DNA from 3 places in the Paenibacillus vortex V453 genome. Region 2 is predicted to be linked to each of the others. Evidence: predicted binding sites of a transcription regulator. Region 2 holds the regulator's gene; each other region holds the start of a gene.
The links. The regulator Rex, encoded in region 2, represses fermentation and respiration genes when NADH is low (regulators of the CRP and FNR family bind a similar motif). The targets are predictions, from matches to a motif close to TTGTGAAATATTTCACAA.
Positions count from the first base shown of each region.

Region 1: the regulator Rex is predicted to act here: its motif matches at 1,884-1,901, upstream of PVOR_RS29010 (formate/nitrite transporter family protein).
Region 3: the regulator Rex is predicted to act here: its motif matches at 1,524-1,541, upstream of PVOR_RS15750 (cytochrome ubiquinol oxidase subunit I).

Region 1 is NZ_ADHJ01000056.1:65,042-71,164, reverse strand. Features, by position in the region: gene PVOR_RS29015 (amino acid permease) at 331-1,746, opposite strand; gene PVOR_RS29010 (formate/nitrite transporter family protein) at 2,010-2,885, shown strand; gene PVOR_RS29005 (molybdopterin-containing oxidoreductase family protein) at 3,190-5,277, shown strand; gene PVOR_RS29000 (ABC transporter permease) at 5,526-6,123, shown strand, end outside.
Region 2 is NZ_ADHJ01000020.1:95,190-101,312, forward strand. Features, by position in the region: gene dinG (ATP-dependent DNA helicase DinG) at 1-2,055, shown strand, start outside; gene PVOR_RS12325 (redox-sensing transcriptional repressor Rex) at 2,119-2,784, shown strand; gene PVOR_RS12330 (amidohydrolase) at 2,759-4,060, shown strand; gene PVOR_RS12335 (cell wall elongation regulator TseB-like domain-containing protein) at 4,091-4,609, shown strand; gene PVOR_RS12340 (hypothetical protein) at 4,876-5,409, shown strand; gene PVOR_RS12345 (AAA family ATPase) at 5,402-6,123, shown strand, end outside.
Region 3 is NZ_ADHJ01000025.1:187,663-193,785, reverse strand. Features, by position in the region: gene PVOR_RS15755 (stalk domain-containing protein) at 166-1,020, shown strand; gene PVOR_RS15750 (cytochrome ubiquinol oxidase subunit I) at 1,709-3,076, shown strand; gene PVOR_RS15745 (cytochrome d ubiquinol oxidase subunit II) at 3,073-4,086, shown strand; gene cydD (thiol reductant ABC exporter subunit CydD) at 4,156-5,952, shown strand; gene cydC (thiol reductant ABC exporter subunit CydC) at 5,945-6,123, shown strand, end outside.

The DNA.
Region 1 (6,123 bases), on a different contig from region 2:
AATAGCGTCTCTCTAGTCCATTAGACAACCAGATAACCAACTCGCCCTATAGTTCTAAAACGAGCAGACTTATCAACGGTTACGGATATTCTGTAAACAACGGTTTTCGGATAAATAACGGTGATCGGGTACAGCAGCATATTCCATAAAAAATAGCGGTGTATGGATTTAATCCACACACCGCTATTTTGCGTACCCTTGCTCAGATTGAGCAGGCAAATTGCTCTAATCAAAGGATGTTGTCTGAACCAATAAACAGAGGGGCTCTAACGTCCGGCGGTTATTCCTATCATCCCTAAGTGGTTTGACATCCTATCCTGTAAGGGTGATCTACTCGTAACCGGATGAGTCGCCTTTTGACAATGCGCTATGCCTGTATCCGTATATAGCGTAGATGACGACACCGAGTCCGATCCATACAATGAACCCGATCCAGGTAATCCACTGCAGCGTGGTCAGCAGATAGAGACAGCTGGCAACAGCAATCAAAGGCAGCCAAGGCACAAACGGCACGCGGAAGGTGCGTTTTAGATCCGGATGTGTTTTGCGCAGCACAATGATGCCGAGCGAGACGGTAATGAAGGCAAAAAGCGTGCCGATGCTGGCCAAATCCGCCAGGTTGCCAAGGGGGACAAAGCCGGACAGCAGGGCGATGCTGATACCGGACACCCAGGTGCTGAATTCCGGCGACTTCGTTTTCGGATTGACCGAGCTCATCCGTTTCGGCAGGAGTCCGTCCCGGCCGAGTGCATACAGCAGTCGGGACTGTCCGAACATGACACCCATCAGCACAGTGGTGAGTCCAGCTATGGCCCCCAGCGAGATGAAATAGGACATCCAGTCCTGCTCGATGTAGAGCAGCGCAAAGGCAACCGGGTCTTTCACATTGAGCAGGTTGTATGGTACGAGTCCTGTCAGCACCGCGGTAACCGCAATATATAACACGGACACAATCAGCAGGGAACCCAGAATGCCGATCGGGAGGCTTTTCTGTGGATGCTTGACTTCTTCGGCTGCCGTTGCAATGACATCAAAACCCACGTAGGCGAGGAAGGCAATGGCCGCTCCCGTCATGACACCTTCCATGCCAAATGGCAGGAACGGCGTCCAGTTATCCGGTTCTACATAGAATATCCCCACGCCGATAAACAGCAGAATGACTGCAACTTTCAGATAAACCATGAAGGTGTTAAGCCTTGTCGATTCCTTGGCTCCGCGCGATACAATCCACGTGATCAGAAGCGCGATAAATATAGCGGGCACATCCACATAGGTACCGTTGGCCGGATTAAAGGCATTGGTTATCGCGGTTGGCAGATGTATCCCGAAGCCCGCGAGGATGCTCTGGACGTAACCAGACCAGCTGCTGGATACCAAAGCGCTGGCGAAGCCGTATTCCAGAAGCAGGTCCCAGCCCATCAGCCAGGCAAAACCTTCGCCAAAGGTTGAATAGCTGTACGTATATGCACTGCCCGCCACCGGTACGGTGGAGGCGAATTCTGCGTAGCAGAGTGCACAGAAGGCGCACACCAGCCCCGCCAGTAGGAACGAAACGATTAATCCCGGTCCGGCATGGGTTGCGGCGGTGACGCCGGTTAATACAAAAATTCCTGTTCCCACGATAGAACCCACGCCGAGGATGATAAGGTCCATGGCACTGAGTTGCTTTTTTAATGCGGAACGTACTTCCCCACCTTGCATATTAGGGATCGGCTTCTTGCGAAGCAGATTGTGTTTCAAGCTCATAAATGGAGTCTCCTAGATGTTTATTTAGATAGATTTCCCCGATGTGTGACCCATCCATTCGACATTATAAAGAAAAACGAATTTCTTTGAAAGGGGGAATGTCTCATCTGAAGGCTGTCCTCCCCTGATGGACACAAACGTGACATAATTCACGTTCAAGGTGATGAAGCTGCGTTACAATGAAGGTAAACGATAAATAGGAAACCAAGAGCTGCATCGGACATACGCAATAGAACGAATGCAGGAGAAATGAGGGAGAGACCATGGCCTACTACAAACCTGATCGTATCGCAGAAATTACCGTGGAGACCGGTGTAAAAAAAGCACGCAATTCCACCTTAAATGTTATGATACTCGGCTTTTTGGCAGGGGCATTCATTGCGCTCGGCTTTCTGCTGGATATCCGCGTTATCGCCGGAGCATCTCCGGCCTGGGGAGGGATTGCCGGTTTTATAGGTGCGGCGGTATTCCCGGTCGGGCTTATTCTGGTATTGCTTGCAGGCGGAGAACTGCTGACGGGCAACATGATGGCGGTGTCCTTGGCCAGATTCAAGCAGCGGATTTCCACCAAGGAACTGATCCGGAATTTAGCGCTTGTCACGGTAAGCAACTTGGCGGGGGCATTGTTTGTTGCCTATTTCTTTGGCCATGTGACCGGGCTGACAGGCAGCGGCGTATATCTGGAGAAGCTGGTTGATATGGCAGGTCATAAGCTGGACGACAGCTTCCTGCAGGCGTTCTTGTCCGGCATCGGGTGCAACTGGCTTGTTGCGCTTGCCGTATGGCTCTCCTACGGATCGGATCAGATGAGCGGCAAAATTCTGGGGATCTGGTTTCCGACCATGGCTTTTGTAGCCATCGGCTTTCAGCACGTGGTGGCAAATATGTTCCTGATCCCGGCAGCGATATTCGAAGGTTATTACAGCTGGGGTCAGTATTTCATGAACTTCGTTCCGGTATGGCTTGGCAATTTTGTGGGCGGCTCGCTGTTTGTGGCCGCTGCTTACGGGTCTGTTTACTTGAAGAATAGCAATAGGGCGGTGGAGGTATCCGGCATTCACCATGACGCCGCAGCCGTGACAACGACTCCTGCTGCTGGAAGTCCTCCTGAGGTTCATTCAGCACAGCAGGTATCATAATAAATTCAGTATCGATTGCAGAAAATCGCGGGCACCAAGGGAACGTCTACCATAAAAAGCAAATTCGCCATGCCGGTCTCGGGGGAGGAGACACGGCATGGCGAATTTTTTGGGAGTGGTCCATGATTTGGCAAGGAAGAGAAAGGGTCTGGGTTCCTCTTCGTTGCTCTTGATAGGAATATACCCGGCAGGGAGAAGCGTGAATCACCCTATTTAGAAAAAAATGTATGACTTTACTGGAACCCTGATGTTCTTTTAAGATAAGGGATAGGATGCAGCCGAGCAGAAGGGGGAAATGGACGAAATGACTCAAGATATGATTCAGCAGGAAAATGGCATATTTCCAGGGGTATGTCCGTTGGATTGTCCCGATACATGCGGCCTGCTGCTGCATAAAGAGAACGGGAAAATCGTCAAGGTTACCGGAGATCCCGACCATCCGGTTACGCAAGGAGCCATCTGCAATAAAGTCCGTAATATGGCACACCGGGTATACCATCCGGAGCGTGTGCTCTATCCGATGCGGAGGGTAGGCACCAAGGGAGAGGGAGCTTTCGAACGAATCAGCTGGGATAAAGCGCTTCAGGAGATTACCACGCGCTACAAGGGGCTGATCGAGGAACACGGCTCCGAGAGCATTTTGCCTTACAGCTTCTACGGCAATATGGGCATATTGAGCGTGGACGGCATAGACCGGAGATTCTTCAACAAGCTGGGCGCCAGTCGGCTGAAGCAGTCCATCTGCAATTCGGCAGGCAGTGAAGGCTGGAAGTCCGTCATGGGCTTTAACGGAGGCACCGTGCCTGAGGTCACGGTGCTGGCTGACGTCATTATCGTCTGGGGCGGCAACATCGTCAGCACCAATATGCACCAGGTGGTGCTCGCAGAGAAAGCGCGCAAGTCCGGTGCCAAGGTCATTGTCATTGATGTTCATAAAAATCAGACCGGGCAATGGGCGGATTGGTTCATTCCGCTGTTTCCGGGCACGGATGCGGCCCTGGCCGTCGGTATCATGCACATTATGTTTCGTGATGGCATGGTGAATGAGGAGTTCCTCCAGCACTATACCCTGGGTCATGAGGAGCTGCGCGAGCATGTGAGAACATACACGCCGGCGTATGTGTCTTCCATTACCGGCGTTTCGGCTGAGGATATCGAGAAGCTGGCTGAGTTGTATGGCCGAGCCCAGGTGTCTTATATCCACATCGGAAACGGACTTCAGCATCACGATAATGGCGGATTGACGGTACGCAGCATAGCGGCGCTTCCTGCCTTGACCGGACAATGGCTCAAGCGGGGCGGAGGTGCCTCCAAGTCGAATGGCGGCTATAACAGTATGGACAGCGATGCACTGGAGCGCCCGGATCTGAGACCGAATCCCGAGGCCCGAACCATCAACATGAACCGGATAGGCGAGGCGCTTGCGATGACCGAGCAGCCGATTAAGTCCGTGTTCGTTTATTGCAGCAATCCGCTCGTTGTCGCTCCAGATACGGAGCGGGTGCGCGAAGGTTTTGCACGGGAAGATCTGTTTACCGTTGTACATGACCTGTTTATGACGGACACAGCGAAATATGCAGATATCGTGCTACCGGCAACCTCTTCATTTGAGAATACGGATCTGTTCAGTTCCTATTGGCATCAGTACATCCAGCTTCAGGAGCCGGTCATTCCGGCGCTTGGGGAGAGCAAGAGCAATGTGGAGCTGTTCTCGTTGCTGGGACGGGCCATGGGTTTCAATGAGCCTGCTTTCTATGAGACAGAAGAAGAGATGATTGCAAGGGCGCTCGACTATCCGGACAACCCTTATCTGAACGGCGTTACCTTGGACAAGCTGAAAGCGCACCGCCACGTGAAGCTCGACATGACCCCGCTGGAGACGTATCTGGACCGTCTGCCGACGCCTTCCGGCCGGATTGAGCTGTATTCGGCACAGCTGGAAGCAGCCGGTCTTCCGCCTCTTCCGACTTACGTGCCATTGAAGGAAGGATATGATGGCGTGAGGCGAGGCCGCGGGCATCAATATCCGCTGATGTTCATCTCCCCGCCGAATCACAATTTCCTGAATTCAACCTTTGCGAATGTGGAGAAACATCAGAAGCTGGAGAAGGAGCCCGCACTGCAGATCCATCCGGAGGATGCAGCGGAGCGCGGGTTACACGATGGAGATATGGTTACGGTATATAATGACCGCGGAACCTATGAGGTCCGGGCGAAGGTAACGGATAAAATGCTGCCGGGCACCGTGGTCAGTCAAGGCTTGTGGTGGGAAGGCGAAGGCCGGAAGCAGCGTGCTAACGCCCTTACGCCGGACAGGCTGTCCGACATGGGCGAAGGGGCCACCTTTTTCTCGACGGTAGTCGAGGTCAGGGCTAAAGAGAAGGGTATCTAAAAGATGAATACGAGACTGTCTTGAAGGTCTATATGACCTGAAGGCAGTCTTTTTTTATAGATAAGAAAGTGGGGGGCTGAAAGTGATAACACATTCCGGTGGAAGTATAAAAAATCGGGGTTTTGTTATATAGCTTGAATAAATTTCCATAGGTAGAATGGTACTAAGTCAATTGCAAGCGGTTTCGGAATGGCAGAAATTCAGAGACCCGGCATGCGTTTAGATCAATTCGTAACGGGAGGATAAATATGCCGCAAGCTACTGCAGAACAGCAATCACCCATTTCCCGGCAGCCCAAAGTTCACAGTAAAAGTTTCCTCAGACGCTTGATGAAGCAATGGGATGTTCAGCTCATGGTGTTACCCGGGGTCATTTTGGTTTTCATTTTTGCCTATATGCCCATGTATGGCGTAATAACCGGTTTTATGGATTATAACCTGTTCACCGGATCAAGGATTTGGGATAACCCGTGGGTCGGTTTTAAGCATTTCGAAGCCTTTTTTGCCGCCCCCGAGTTTGAGAGAATTTTGCGCAACACGATTGTCATCAGCCTGTTGAAGTTCGTTATCGGATTTCCGGCACCGATCATACTGGCGCTTTTACTGAACGAAGTTCGCCATATGTTGTTCAAAAGAGTGATTCAAACGATCACGTATCTGCCCTATTTCTTATCGTGGGTCATCGTTGCGGGGTTTGCCACCGCCTTGCTATCCACGGAAAATGGAAGCATCAATATTTTGCTGGAGCGCATAGGGGCCATTGATGAACCGATCAATTTTCTCTCGTTGAAAGAATATTTCTGGTCGATCCTCATTTCGGCCAACGTATGGAAGGATATCGGATTTA
Region 2 (6,123 bases):
CTGGATGATAATAAACATCTGTTGATTGAAGCAGGCACGGGAACAGGGAAGTCCCTCGGCTATTTGCTGCCTTCGATCTATCAAAGTGTGAAGCAGGAACAGAAGGTCATGGTCAGCACGCATACAATCAATCTTCAAGAACAGCTGCGTGACCGGGATATACCGCTGCTCACTCAGGTTGTTCCTTTTCCCTTTAAAGCAGCTATTTTTAAGGGGAGAGGACATTATTTGTGTTTGAGAAAATTTGAACATAAAATAAATAGAAGAGATTTTCATTCGCCGAAGGAAGATGTGATCATTGCAGCACAGATGCTGGTCTGGCTGACACAGACAGAAAACGGCGACGATGAAGAGCTGAACCTCGGCGGCCGTGGCGGAGATTTCTGGGAGACGATCTCCAGCGATTCGGATTCCTGTCTTGGACGTGCCTGCCCATGGTTCCGCAAATGCTACTATCACAGGGCCAAACATGAAGCGAGCGTTGCCGACGTGGTCATTACGAACCATTCGAAGCTGTTCACTGACGTTAAAGCCAATCATCAGCTGCTGCCGAGTTATGAACGCCTCGTCATTGACGAAGCACATCATCTTGAGGACGTTGCGGGCAAGCACCTTGGCTTGCAAATGAAATATTTTACGGTTGTGCATACGTTGACCCGGATGTACAAGGACAGCCGCAGCGGACAGCTTCCCGCGCTTCGCCAGCTGCTTCAGGCTTCACCGCATGAGAAGGCCGTAGAATGGTCTTCTGTCATTGACCGTATGTATCCAGATCTCATCACGGCCAAAGAAAATTGGGATCGTCTTAGCGATCAGCTGTTTGCACTGCTGCCGGAACGCGGGGATGCATCTCCAGGAGAAGCGGGCCAATTCTCACTTCGGTTATCGCCTCTCAAGAAACCGAAGGATTGGCAATCGCTGGCGGAGCTGGAGCATCAGATTCATGTGACCCTGGGTGACGTTGTGCGCAAGGGTGACAAGCTGATTGCTGAAATGAAGGAAGATCTGGATGATTACAGTGCAGACAGCTTGCTTACGGATCTGTCCGGACTGTTTAAAGACCTGGCCGCTCACCGTGAGGACTTGCGCTCCTTCATGGCTCTTAATGATGAGGGTACGGTATACTGGATGGAGGCTAATGGCAATTTCCGCAGTAAATCGCTGCAGCTCTATGCAGTGCCTGTTGATGTAAGCACTCATTTAAAGGAATTGTTTTTTGATAAAAAACAAAGCGTCATTCTGACATCGGCTACCTTGTCGGTGGATAAATCGTTCCAGTTCATGATCGAGAATCTGGGTCTTCAGGAAGCGGCTGACGCCGGTAATCTGAACACGGTTCAGCTGCCGTCTCCGTTTAATTACAGAGAACAAGCGCTGCTTGTCGTTCCGCGTGATTTTCCGAGCGTGAAGGGATCGGTCGGGGATGCCCTCTTTGTGAACACACTTGTGCAGTCACTGGCCGAAACGGCGATCGCTACCCATGGAAGGATGCTCGTTCTGTTCACCTCTTACCGGATGCTGCGTCAGGTGCATGAGCCACTGAAGGAAGCATTGGCATTAAGCGACATTGCGGTGCTGGGGCAAGGAATGGACGGGACCAGTCGAACCAAGATGATTCGACGCTTCCAGGAGAGCAGCGCATCGGTGCTCCTTGGCACCAGCTCCTTCTGGGAAGGGGTCGACATTCCGGGCGAGGCGTTGACCTGTCTTGCTATTGTACGGCTGCCTTTCCAGCCGCCGAATCATCCGCTGGTGGAAGCCAAGAGTGAACTGCTGCAGCAGCAGAAAAAGAACCCCTTCATGAAGCTTTCCGTTCCGCAAGCGGTTATTCGGTTCAAGCAAGGGTTTGGCCGCCTGGTCCGGACGGCACAGGATAAAGGGATCGTGATTGTATACGATACCCGGGTGATTGAATCCTATTACGGGAAATATTTCTTATATTCCTTGCCAGGACCTAAGATGGAGCATATGCCGACAGAGGGAATTGTTCCACGCATCTCGGAATGGCTTCAGGAAGAGGTCGAGGTTGGGGCAGATAACCAATCCGATGAATGATAGCTAAACGAAGAATGAAAATGCAAGAGATGTAGTTATTAACCTTTACTAGGGGGAGCATGCATGAAATCGGAAAAAATTTCGGAAGCCGTGGTCCGCAGATTACCTGTATATTTGCGCTATTTGAATGAGCTTCAGAAGCGGGAGGTCTCAACTGTTTCATCCCAGGAGCTGGGGCAGAAACTGGATCTGAATCCTGCTCAAATTCGTAAGGACCTGGCGTATTTCGGTGATTTTGGACGGAAAGGGATCGGATATGATGTTTCCTATTTGATTGAGAAGATTCGCCAGATTCTGAAGCTGGACCAGAAGATTAATGTAGCATTGGTTGGAGCCGGTAATCTTGGACATGCATTATCCAATTACAATGCATTCCTGAAGGATAATATGAAGATTGTGGCTATTTTCGATTCATATTCCCCCAAAGTTGGTATGAAAATCAACAACTTGACGGTTCAGCCGATGGAAGAGCTTGAGAAAACCGTACATGAATACGGCATTCGTATCGGGATTATTACCGTTCCGGATTTTGAGGCGCAAAACGTAGCTAATCAGCTTATTGCAGCAGGCATCGAAGCGATTCTGAATTTTGCGCCAACCATCCTGAAAGCTCCACCTCATATCCGTATTCATACGGCCGATTTTACAACCGATTTGCAGAGCTTGGCTTATTATTTGGACAACGGTAAGGAGGAAGCTTCACATGACGACAACGAAGTGGATGGTTAAGAACGGTACTTTTGCTGTGCTTGAGGATGGAAGATCCGTTCTTCGTGGATACATGGTTGTTGAGAATGACCGCATTACCTATCTTGGTGAGGAACAGCCGCCGGTAGAGGAAGGAACCGAGATTATCGACGGCACACATCTGTTGTTCCTGCCTGGTTTGGTAAATACCCATGGACATGCTGCCATGTCACTGCTCCGCGGTTATGGAGACGATTTGGCGCTGCAAGTATGGCTGCAGGAAAAAATGTGGCCGATGGAAGCCAAATTCACGGCCGATGATGTTTACTGGGGAGCCTCTCTTTCCGTGCTGGAGATGATCAAGGGCGGAACCACAACTTTTGTGGATATGTATGATCAGATGGACCAGGTTGCGAAGGTGGTAGAGGATTCAGGAATGCGCGGTGTCCTGACCCGTGGCGTTATCGGATTATGTCCGCCTGAGGTTCAGCAGCAAAAACTGGATGAGGCGGTTGCATTTGCGAAGGACTGGCACGGCAAAGCCGATGGCAGAATCACAACGATGCTCTCGCCGCATGCACCGTATACGTGTCCACCGGATCTAATTGAAAAATTCGTCCAAGCATCCCATGATTTGAATCTGCCGCTGCATACACATATGTCGGAAACGGACACGGAAGTGGCCCAGAATGTGAATGACTACGGACTCCGTCCCGTTGCGCATCTGGAGAAGCTGGGCATGTTCTCTCGTCCTACACTTCTGGCGCACGCCGTCCATTTGACTGATGAAGAGATCGAGATTTTGGCTAAATATCAAGTCGCGGTCTCTCATAATCCAGGCAGTAATCTGAAGCTTGCCAGTGGTATAGCGCGCGTGCCTGCACTGCTGAAAGCCGGCGTTACCGTGTCCCTGGGTACCGACGGACCAGCGAGCAATAACAATCTGGATATGTTTGAAGAGATGCGTCTGGCTGCATTGATCCATAAAGGGGTAAGCGGTGATCCTACGGCCATTCCAGCAGCCGAAGCACTGCGGATGGGTACGGAGTATGGAGCCAAATCGGCTTTCATTGAAGATATAGGCACACTTGCCGTCGGCATGAAGGCGGATATGATCGCGTTGAATACAGATCAGGCGCACTTCCTTCCTCGAACCGATTATGTGTCCCATGCGATCTATTCAGCCAGTGCAAAGGATGTAGAGCATGTATGGGTTGACGGCAAGCAGGTAGTGAAAAATGGCGCCAGCCTTACCCTCGACGAGGAACGTATTCGCCGGGAAGCCCAGTCTGCATTTGAGCGTCTTACAACCCTCTAGGGAATAATCAAGGGGAGCGAGGAAGACGGATTGAAGAAAAAAACGAAGTGGATATTGCTAAGTGTATCCGGAGTGCTGCTCTTGCTGCTAGGTCTGCAGCTCTACTATTCGCATGTCATGAAGGACACTTGGAATGAAGAGAGAATGGCAATCAACGCTTCCAAACAGCATGGCGGTTTGGTTTCGACAGGAAAGACCTATAAATCGGTGTGGGGCGAGGACAACAATTACTGGGTTGTCAGCGGCAAGGATAAAGACAATCAGGACCGAATGGTCTGGGTGAAATTCACCGATGATAATGTACCGGTTGACGGTGCCGATGCGGTGCAGTCTGTCTTATTGAGTTCCGGAATGTCAGAAGCACAAATACTGGATCAGATTCACAATGATTTGCCAGGAGCAACCATTAAGAGATTGCTGCCGGGTATGTATGAAAATGAGTTTGTATGGCAGCTCCAGTACGAAAGCAATGGTCAGCGGGGCTATCGATTCTATCGTTTCCAAGATGGAAATCCGATCGGCAATGACATTATTCTTCCAAATCAATAGTAGAAAAATAAAGAGAGACATCCCTATCAATTTCGGGATGCCTCTTTTTTTCACAACAATTGACAACGTTTACAATAAATAAAATGGAAAAACTGTTCTAAATATTTTCACAGATACGCATGAAAAAGTATATAAAATGTGATATACTCATATTTGTACAAATTAAGCATACAAACTACATGCATCGTATTATATCGTTGTTACATGTCATTATATACAAAGAAAATGATAGACAAAAACTATATAAGATTTTAAGGAGGAACTTCATGAAACTACGCATTGTACCTATCGTGCTGACTGTCGTGATCTCAGCATCGGTCCTCTTTGGTGGATGGTTTCTGTATCGGCAGATGGCACAGCATAACCCGCTAGCAAATGTTGTTTCGCAGTATGATGGTGTGAAGAGTTCTCATATAGATATTAAACAGGATACGGTTACTTTGAAACTTGATCTGGCTCCGGAAACGAATTTGCAGGGGCTTGTGCAGCATATAAAGCAAGAAGGCAAATCTGTAATTGGGCAGCGTGAGCTGAAAATCCAGGTGGAGGAGCATTCCTCGGAAGCGCTGGACCAATGGTGGGAGCAGGCGATGTTATCCGTTGCAGAAGCGATGGACAACAAGCAGTACACCGATATCCAATCTTCGCTTGAGCAATTGGCTGGCGAGTCCACGAACTTAAAAGCGAAAGCAACCATTGATGACACCAATGTTTATGTCAGCTTGTCGGATGGGAAGTCTGGTAAATTTATTATCTTGCCGCGTCAACCGGGTAAAATGGGGGTTTGGAACCATGCCTAAACTGGCTAAAGAGATCATGCTGGGTTTTATCCCGGTTTTGTTGGTATTCCTCGTGTTTGTAGGCGTCAACGTCGTGCCTCTGTTTATTGCTGCGGCCCTCGTAGGTACGCTACTGTTTATTGCAAAGATGAAGGGCGGCATCGCGGTGGGGGCTGGTAATGAACGCAAGCGAAAGAAGAGCGGACCGGCCAAACTGACATTCGAAGAAATCGGCGGGCAGGATAATGCCAAGCAAGAACTCCGCGAGGCTCTGGATTTTCTCATTCGTCATGAAGATATTAAGAAATTTGGCATTCGTCCGTTGAAGGGCATTCTTCTTACCGGGCCTCCGGGAACAGGGAAGACCCTGATGGCCAAAGCCGCTGCCCATTATACGGATTCTATCTTTGTTGCTGCATCCGGCAGTGAGTTTGTTGAAATGTATGTCGGGGTTGGTGCCGGTCGTGTCCGGGATCTGTTTAAGGATGCCAGAAGCCGCGCTGCAAAAGAAAACAAACAAAATGCGATCATTTTCATAGATGAGATTGATGTGATTGGCGGCAAGCGTGAAGGCGGCCAGCAGCGTGAATATGACCAGACACTGAATCAACTGTTAACTGAAATGGACGGCATTTATTCTCAGGATACTCCGCGTATACTGGTTATAGCTGCTACGAACCGCAAAGAAATGCTGGATAGTGCACTGCTGCGTCCAGGACGATTTGACCGCCATAT
Region 3 (6,123 bases), on a different contig from region 2:
TAAGTTACACCTAAAGAAGAGGCTGGACTCTCTCACAAGGCGTTCAAAACCGGTAGTCGTGAGACGCACGATCTACGGAACGGATTTTACTGTCGCAGCAACTTTTCTAAGATCTATGTGTTACTATTGTAGTATTGAACTTTACATTAAGTGGGTGATCATTACTTGAAGATTAAGAAATGGAAAAATGCAATTGCCGTTATACTTATGATATCCGTACTTTTACCGCTGGGAGCACAAAAATCGGATGCGGCTTCGAAGTACGTTGAACTGGAGTTGCAATGGGAAGACGGCCGAATCTCTCATATTGAGACGCTGCTTAAGGACGGGGTTACTTACGCAAGTTTTTTCTCACTCGGCAGTGCGGCAGGTCTGCTGTGGAAGATGGAAGGTGACGATGTGGCCGTTCTGACAAGGGATCAGAAACGCATTGTTGTACACATGGGCAGCAAAATTGCTGAAGTTGATGGTCGAAAAGTGGATATGGGCAGAGAGCCTGTGTGGTATATCAGTCACCTTTATGTGCCGATTCAATTTCTCGCATCTGCTCTGGATGGGGAAGTGGCTGATCGTGACACAAAGACGGGGAAGGTAACCGTGACTGGACTCCACAATTATACGGATACTTTCTATGGCAGCATGATGGGATACAGCTATGTGATTCGTGCAGCAAGAGGGGATCTTGAGATTACTAATGCTGTTACGGGACAAAAGAATTCGATTCCGCTAGGCATCAAGGACATTAATGTGAATACTCACGATCTCAGCTTACAATTCAAGCGGACTCCCGAAAATTTACTTATTGTAATCATTGAGTATTCTAATCGAAAGACTGGAGAATATGATCTGTATGCATTAGTATTTAAGAATAAAGGGCTAATTCGCAAATCTGTTGCTCACGGGTTAATGGAGCAGCATGAATGGTTGAAGTCGGACGGCACCATTCAACTCATTGATGATCACAATATACGTATGATTGACGATGGAAGCGGCAATGTACTTGAAGTGATTGCTCGGTAACGTTGGACAACAAGAACATAAAGACTCTAAAAGTCGCTTAATATGCGACTTTTTTTTGAGGCTCCATAAAAAGAAGAGGGCTATGGGAACAAGGTGTTCAAGTCCCAAATCCATAAAAAAACTTGGCGCTTCAGCCTTCTAATCTTTTTATTTACGCATGTAATGGGTAATAAGATGATGTTGGCTCTGATGGGAGGGATACGCGCATTACCACGTATGAGGGAGATGAATCAATAGCTCCTTCGAGTGCATTCTGTATTTTTCACCAAGTTGTCAGAAAGAGTTGACCCTTTCTTGAACGTTTAGGGACGAAGACGTGTCAGTGATTGATTTGCTAAGAGACAAAGATATAATAATTTTAACTATTAGGTTTCATCTAGTCATTTAAATGCATGTAGTACCAGGTTTATACAGGCTCGCAAGATCTCGCTTCAGTCGGGCAAACGGTAGTCAAACGAAGCAACCAACGTTTTGCCCAACACAGTGCTGTCATTTACGTTACTTTGTGAAAAAATTCTCTTTTTATATAACAGAGATCGAGGAACGATTCATAAAAACGCAGCTTGCAGCGATGTCGCCTAAAGCCTATCCAAACCTGATATTGAATGCAGCCCAACGGGTGGCAGGCCTAATCCAAAGTTTAATTTATCACAATAATGGAACAGAGTTTAAAAGGAGGCAGTATAAAATGGCAATTGATACGGTAATGTGGAGCAGGCTGGTGACAGGTATGACACTCGCATTCCACGTTATTTTTGCGACACTTGGTGTCGGTATACCCTTAATGATCGCTATTGCAGAGTTCATCGGGATTCGCAAGAAAGATCCCCATTATACACTGATGGCGAAGAGGTGGGCACGAGGTTTTGTCATTTCTGTCGCGGTTGGTGTCGTGACCGGCACCGTGATCTCCCTGCAGCTGGCCCTGGTGTGGCCGAATTTTATGAAGCTGGCTGGGAATGTCATTGCACTGCCATTATTCATGGAAGTGTTTGCGTTCTTTTTTGAGGCCATCTTCCTGGGCATTTATTTGTATACGTGGGATCGATTCAAAAATCCGTATATCCACTGGCTGCTGACCATTCCGATTGTGATCGGGGCAGGCATGTCGGCTGTCTTCATAACAACGGTGAACGGATTCATGAACCAGCCTGGAGGCTTTGTGATGGAAGCAGGCCAATTCACGGCGGTTGACCCGGTGCAAGCGATGCTGAATACGGCAACGTTCTCCAAGGTGTTCCATGTATTAAGCTCGGCTTATTTGACAGGAGCAGCCCTGTTAGCCGGTATCGCAGCCTTTGCGATGCTGAGAAAAGGGGTATCCGCCTACCACAAAAAAGCCTTGAACCTCATGATGGCCGTTGTTTTACTGTTCGGGGTGCTGAACACGTTAGCCGGGGATGTGTCCGCCAAGTTTTTGGCTGAGCATCAGCCGGAGAAGCTTGCTGCGGCAGAGTGGCATTTTGAGACGGAAAGCGGCGCGGATTTGATTCTAATGGGATGGCTGAATGCAGAGCATGAAATTCTAGGGGCTCTTCACCTGCCGAAACTGCTCAGCTTCCTGGCCTTTGGAGACTTTAATGCAGAGGTAACGGGGCTGGAGGAATTTCCCCAGGACGAATGGCCGCCGCTTCTCGTTCATTACCTGTTTGATTTGATGGCCGGAATCGGATTTGCTCTGCTCGCTATTGCGGTGCTATATTTCCTGTTTGTGTTCTGGAAAAAACGCAATGAGCTTAACAAGTGGATGCTTCGCATTATCGCACTGGGCGCACCGCTTGCTTTCCTGGCTGTTGAGCTGGGCTGGTTCTATGCGGAAATTGGGCGACAGCCGTGGATTATCCGCGGGATTATGCGGGTGGAGGAAGCTGCTACGTCTTCACCGAATATAAGAATTTTATTCTTCGTTTTCTTGCTCCTGTACATCGTACTGGGCATCATGTGTGTAATCGTGTTAAGACGCTTGTTCAACAATAATCCGGCGGAAGTCGAGATGGAGAAATGGCTGAAGGAAAAGCCTGATCCATCTACGGAGAAGGGTGGTCCTGCATCATGAGTTACGAATTGATTGGCATCTCGGTGCTGTGGCTGTTCTTGTACGGCTATCTAATTATAGCCTCTATTGATTTCGGGGCGGGCTTCTTCGCTTTCTATGCACGCTTGACGAAGCAGGATCATCTGATTAATCGTTTGATCTCCCGTTATTTATCACCCGTTTGGGAGATCACGAATGTATTTTTTGTCTTTTTCTACATTGGTATCGTCGGATTTTTTCCGGACACGGCCTTTTATTATGGCTCCGCGCTGCTTGTTCCGGCCAGCATAGCCGTAATACTGCTTGCGATTCGCGGTTCGTTTTATGCTTTTGAAAATTACGGCTCCAAGAAAAACATTGTGTATCTGTTCTTATACGGAGCAACAGGTTTGCTTATTCCCGCTTCATTATCAGTGGCGCTAACGTTGTCTGAAGGCGGCTTTATCGTGAAGCAGGGGGAGACGGTTTCTCTGGATTACTGGGAGCTGTTTACCAATCCGTTATCGTGGAGCATTGTGGGACTCGCAATAGTGTCCGTGTTGTTCATTAGCGGCACATTTTTGACATTTTACGCTTCTCGGGCAGAGGATCATTCTGCGCTGAAGCTGATGCGGAATTATGCCCTGTTCTGGAGCACACCGACCATTATTCTCGCACTGACAGCATTTATTTATTTGGGTCAGCACAATGAGCGTCATTTTCAAAATATGATGGATTTATGGTGGCTGCTCGCGCTTTCCGTTGCTTTCTTCATGATTACGATGTGGCTGTTATACAACGGACGACGTTATGGTTTAGCTTTTATATGCGTCATGCTGCAATTTTTCTGTGCCTTTTTCGCTTACGGGATTGGGCAATACCCTTATATTCTTGATCCGTACATCACGATTCAGAGCAGCGCAACTTCACCGGCCATGGGCTTCGCACTGGTTGTTGTGTTTGTCGGTGGACTGCTCCTGTTGATCCCATCCCTTATTCTGGTGTTCCGACTATTCCTGTTTGATGCGGATTATGTAAAAGGGAAAAAATAAAGAGAATTGATCCATTACGGCTTGTAACAGGTTTCTATACAGGCCTATATATATAAGGAGGAGAGATCTGTGAAGAGGAGATCCAGTCTGATTTCTCAGCAAATGTCTTCACAACGGAAAAGTATGACCCTCCTCGCGGTCATTTCGCTCGCGCTTGGTGTTGCTATTGTGAGTCAGGCTGGACTGCTTGCTGAAGCAGTCCAGCGGGTTTTTGTAGAGAGTGCTTCCTTTTCATCGGTTGCCGTGCTGCTCGGCCTGCTTCTGGCTGTTATGGTTATACGCACATTGTTGTCGTATGGAAACGGTAAAGTTGGCTTGCGTATGGCTGCCACTGCGAAGACGAATATGCGAGCAGCTGTGCTGCAAAACTTGACCCATGCCTCCATGCCTTCAACCCTTCTTGGACAGACGGGAGGGAAGGTCAGTATTGCTCTGGATGCTGTGGATGAGGCTGACAGTTATTTCAGTCAGTACATGCCGCGTATGATGGAAGCTGCCATGATCCCGCTACTGATTCTGGTCGTTACATTTACCCAACATGCCAACACAGGTTTCATTATGCTGTTTACGGCTCCGTTTATCCCGTTGTTCATGATTCTGGTGGGGCTGAAAACGAAGAATAAATCCGAAGAAAAATATGCGCAGCTGGCCGAGTTTTCAGGTACGTTTCTGGATTCTCTGCAAGGGCTGGTGACGTTGAAACTATTTGGACGGGCCCGCCATCAGCAGCAGGAGATTGAACGCAGCAGTCTGGGCTACCGTGATGCCACGATGGGCATTTTGAAGATTGCGTTTACGAATACCTTCATGCTGGAATCGATCGTGATGCTAAGTATCGGTATTGTCGCGCTCGAACTGGCTATCCAGCTGCTCGTTTTCAAATCGATGACGTTCCATACTGCATTTCTCGTTCTGCTGCTCGTTCCCGAGTTTTACAGTCTGTTAAAGAACACGGGAACGGCCTTTCACAGCGGACGAACCAGTATGGGAGCGGTTCGCAAGGTGGAGCAGATGCTGGAGGAAACGGCAGGGGAGAGCTGGAACGCGAATGGCAATGAAGGAGAAGGTACATCCGAAGGAATCGACAAGATCATTGCTCATTTCGACCCAATTCACATGCCGCCATCGTTGGAACTGGACCATCTCCGGTTTCGATATGCTCCCGATTCTTTCGAGCTGGAGACTGGACGGATCACGCTGGGTCCGGGAGAACACATTGCCATTGTTGGCAAGAGCGGTTCCGGCAAAACGACTTTGCTCCATCTCATTGCAGGTTTGCTGAAACCAGCCTCGGGAACCGTACTGGTGAATGGAAGCCCACTCTCACAATACGATGAGAGCGCATGGTTCGAGCATGTTAGCTACATTACACAGCATCCGTATATTTTTGCAGGCACATTGGCTGAAAATATTGCAATTGGGGCTGGTGGAAACATCACCAGGGCTGAAATTGAGCGAGCGGCAGAGGAAGCCGGACTTGCCGCGCTTACCGCCCAATTGGAGCATGGATTTGATACCTTTGTGGGTGAAGGAGGCAGGGGGCTGTCCGGCGGGGAGAAGCAGCGGCTTGCTCTGGCACGCGCTTTTTTGAAGCGGCCTGCCATCATATTGTTTGATGAACCTACAGTTGGGCTGGATTTGCACACCGAGCGGGTACTGCAGCGCTCCATTGCCAAGCTGGCCAAGTCGGCTACGATGATAACGGTGGCTCACCGATTATATACGATCCAACAAGCCGACAAAATTTTGTATATGGACCGTGGAGTGCTGGTGGACGCCGGACGGCATGATGAGCTTCTGGAGCGTCTGCCCCAGTATGCCGAGATGGTGGATGTAGAGCGGAAAAGGGGGGATGACCATGAATGAGCTGGCTGTTCTGTCCAAAGCGATGATGCAGGAGCGCAAGGATATTGTCCTATCGATTTTGGGTGGTTTTATCGCTGGCATAGCCGGTGTGGCACTCTTTTCCGCGAGCGGTTATTTGATTTCGCAAACGGTATTTGCGCCACCGCTCTATACATTGATTGTGCTCACCTC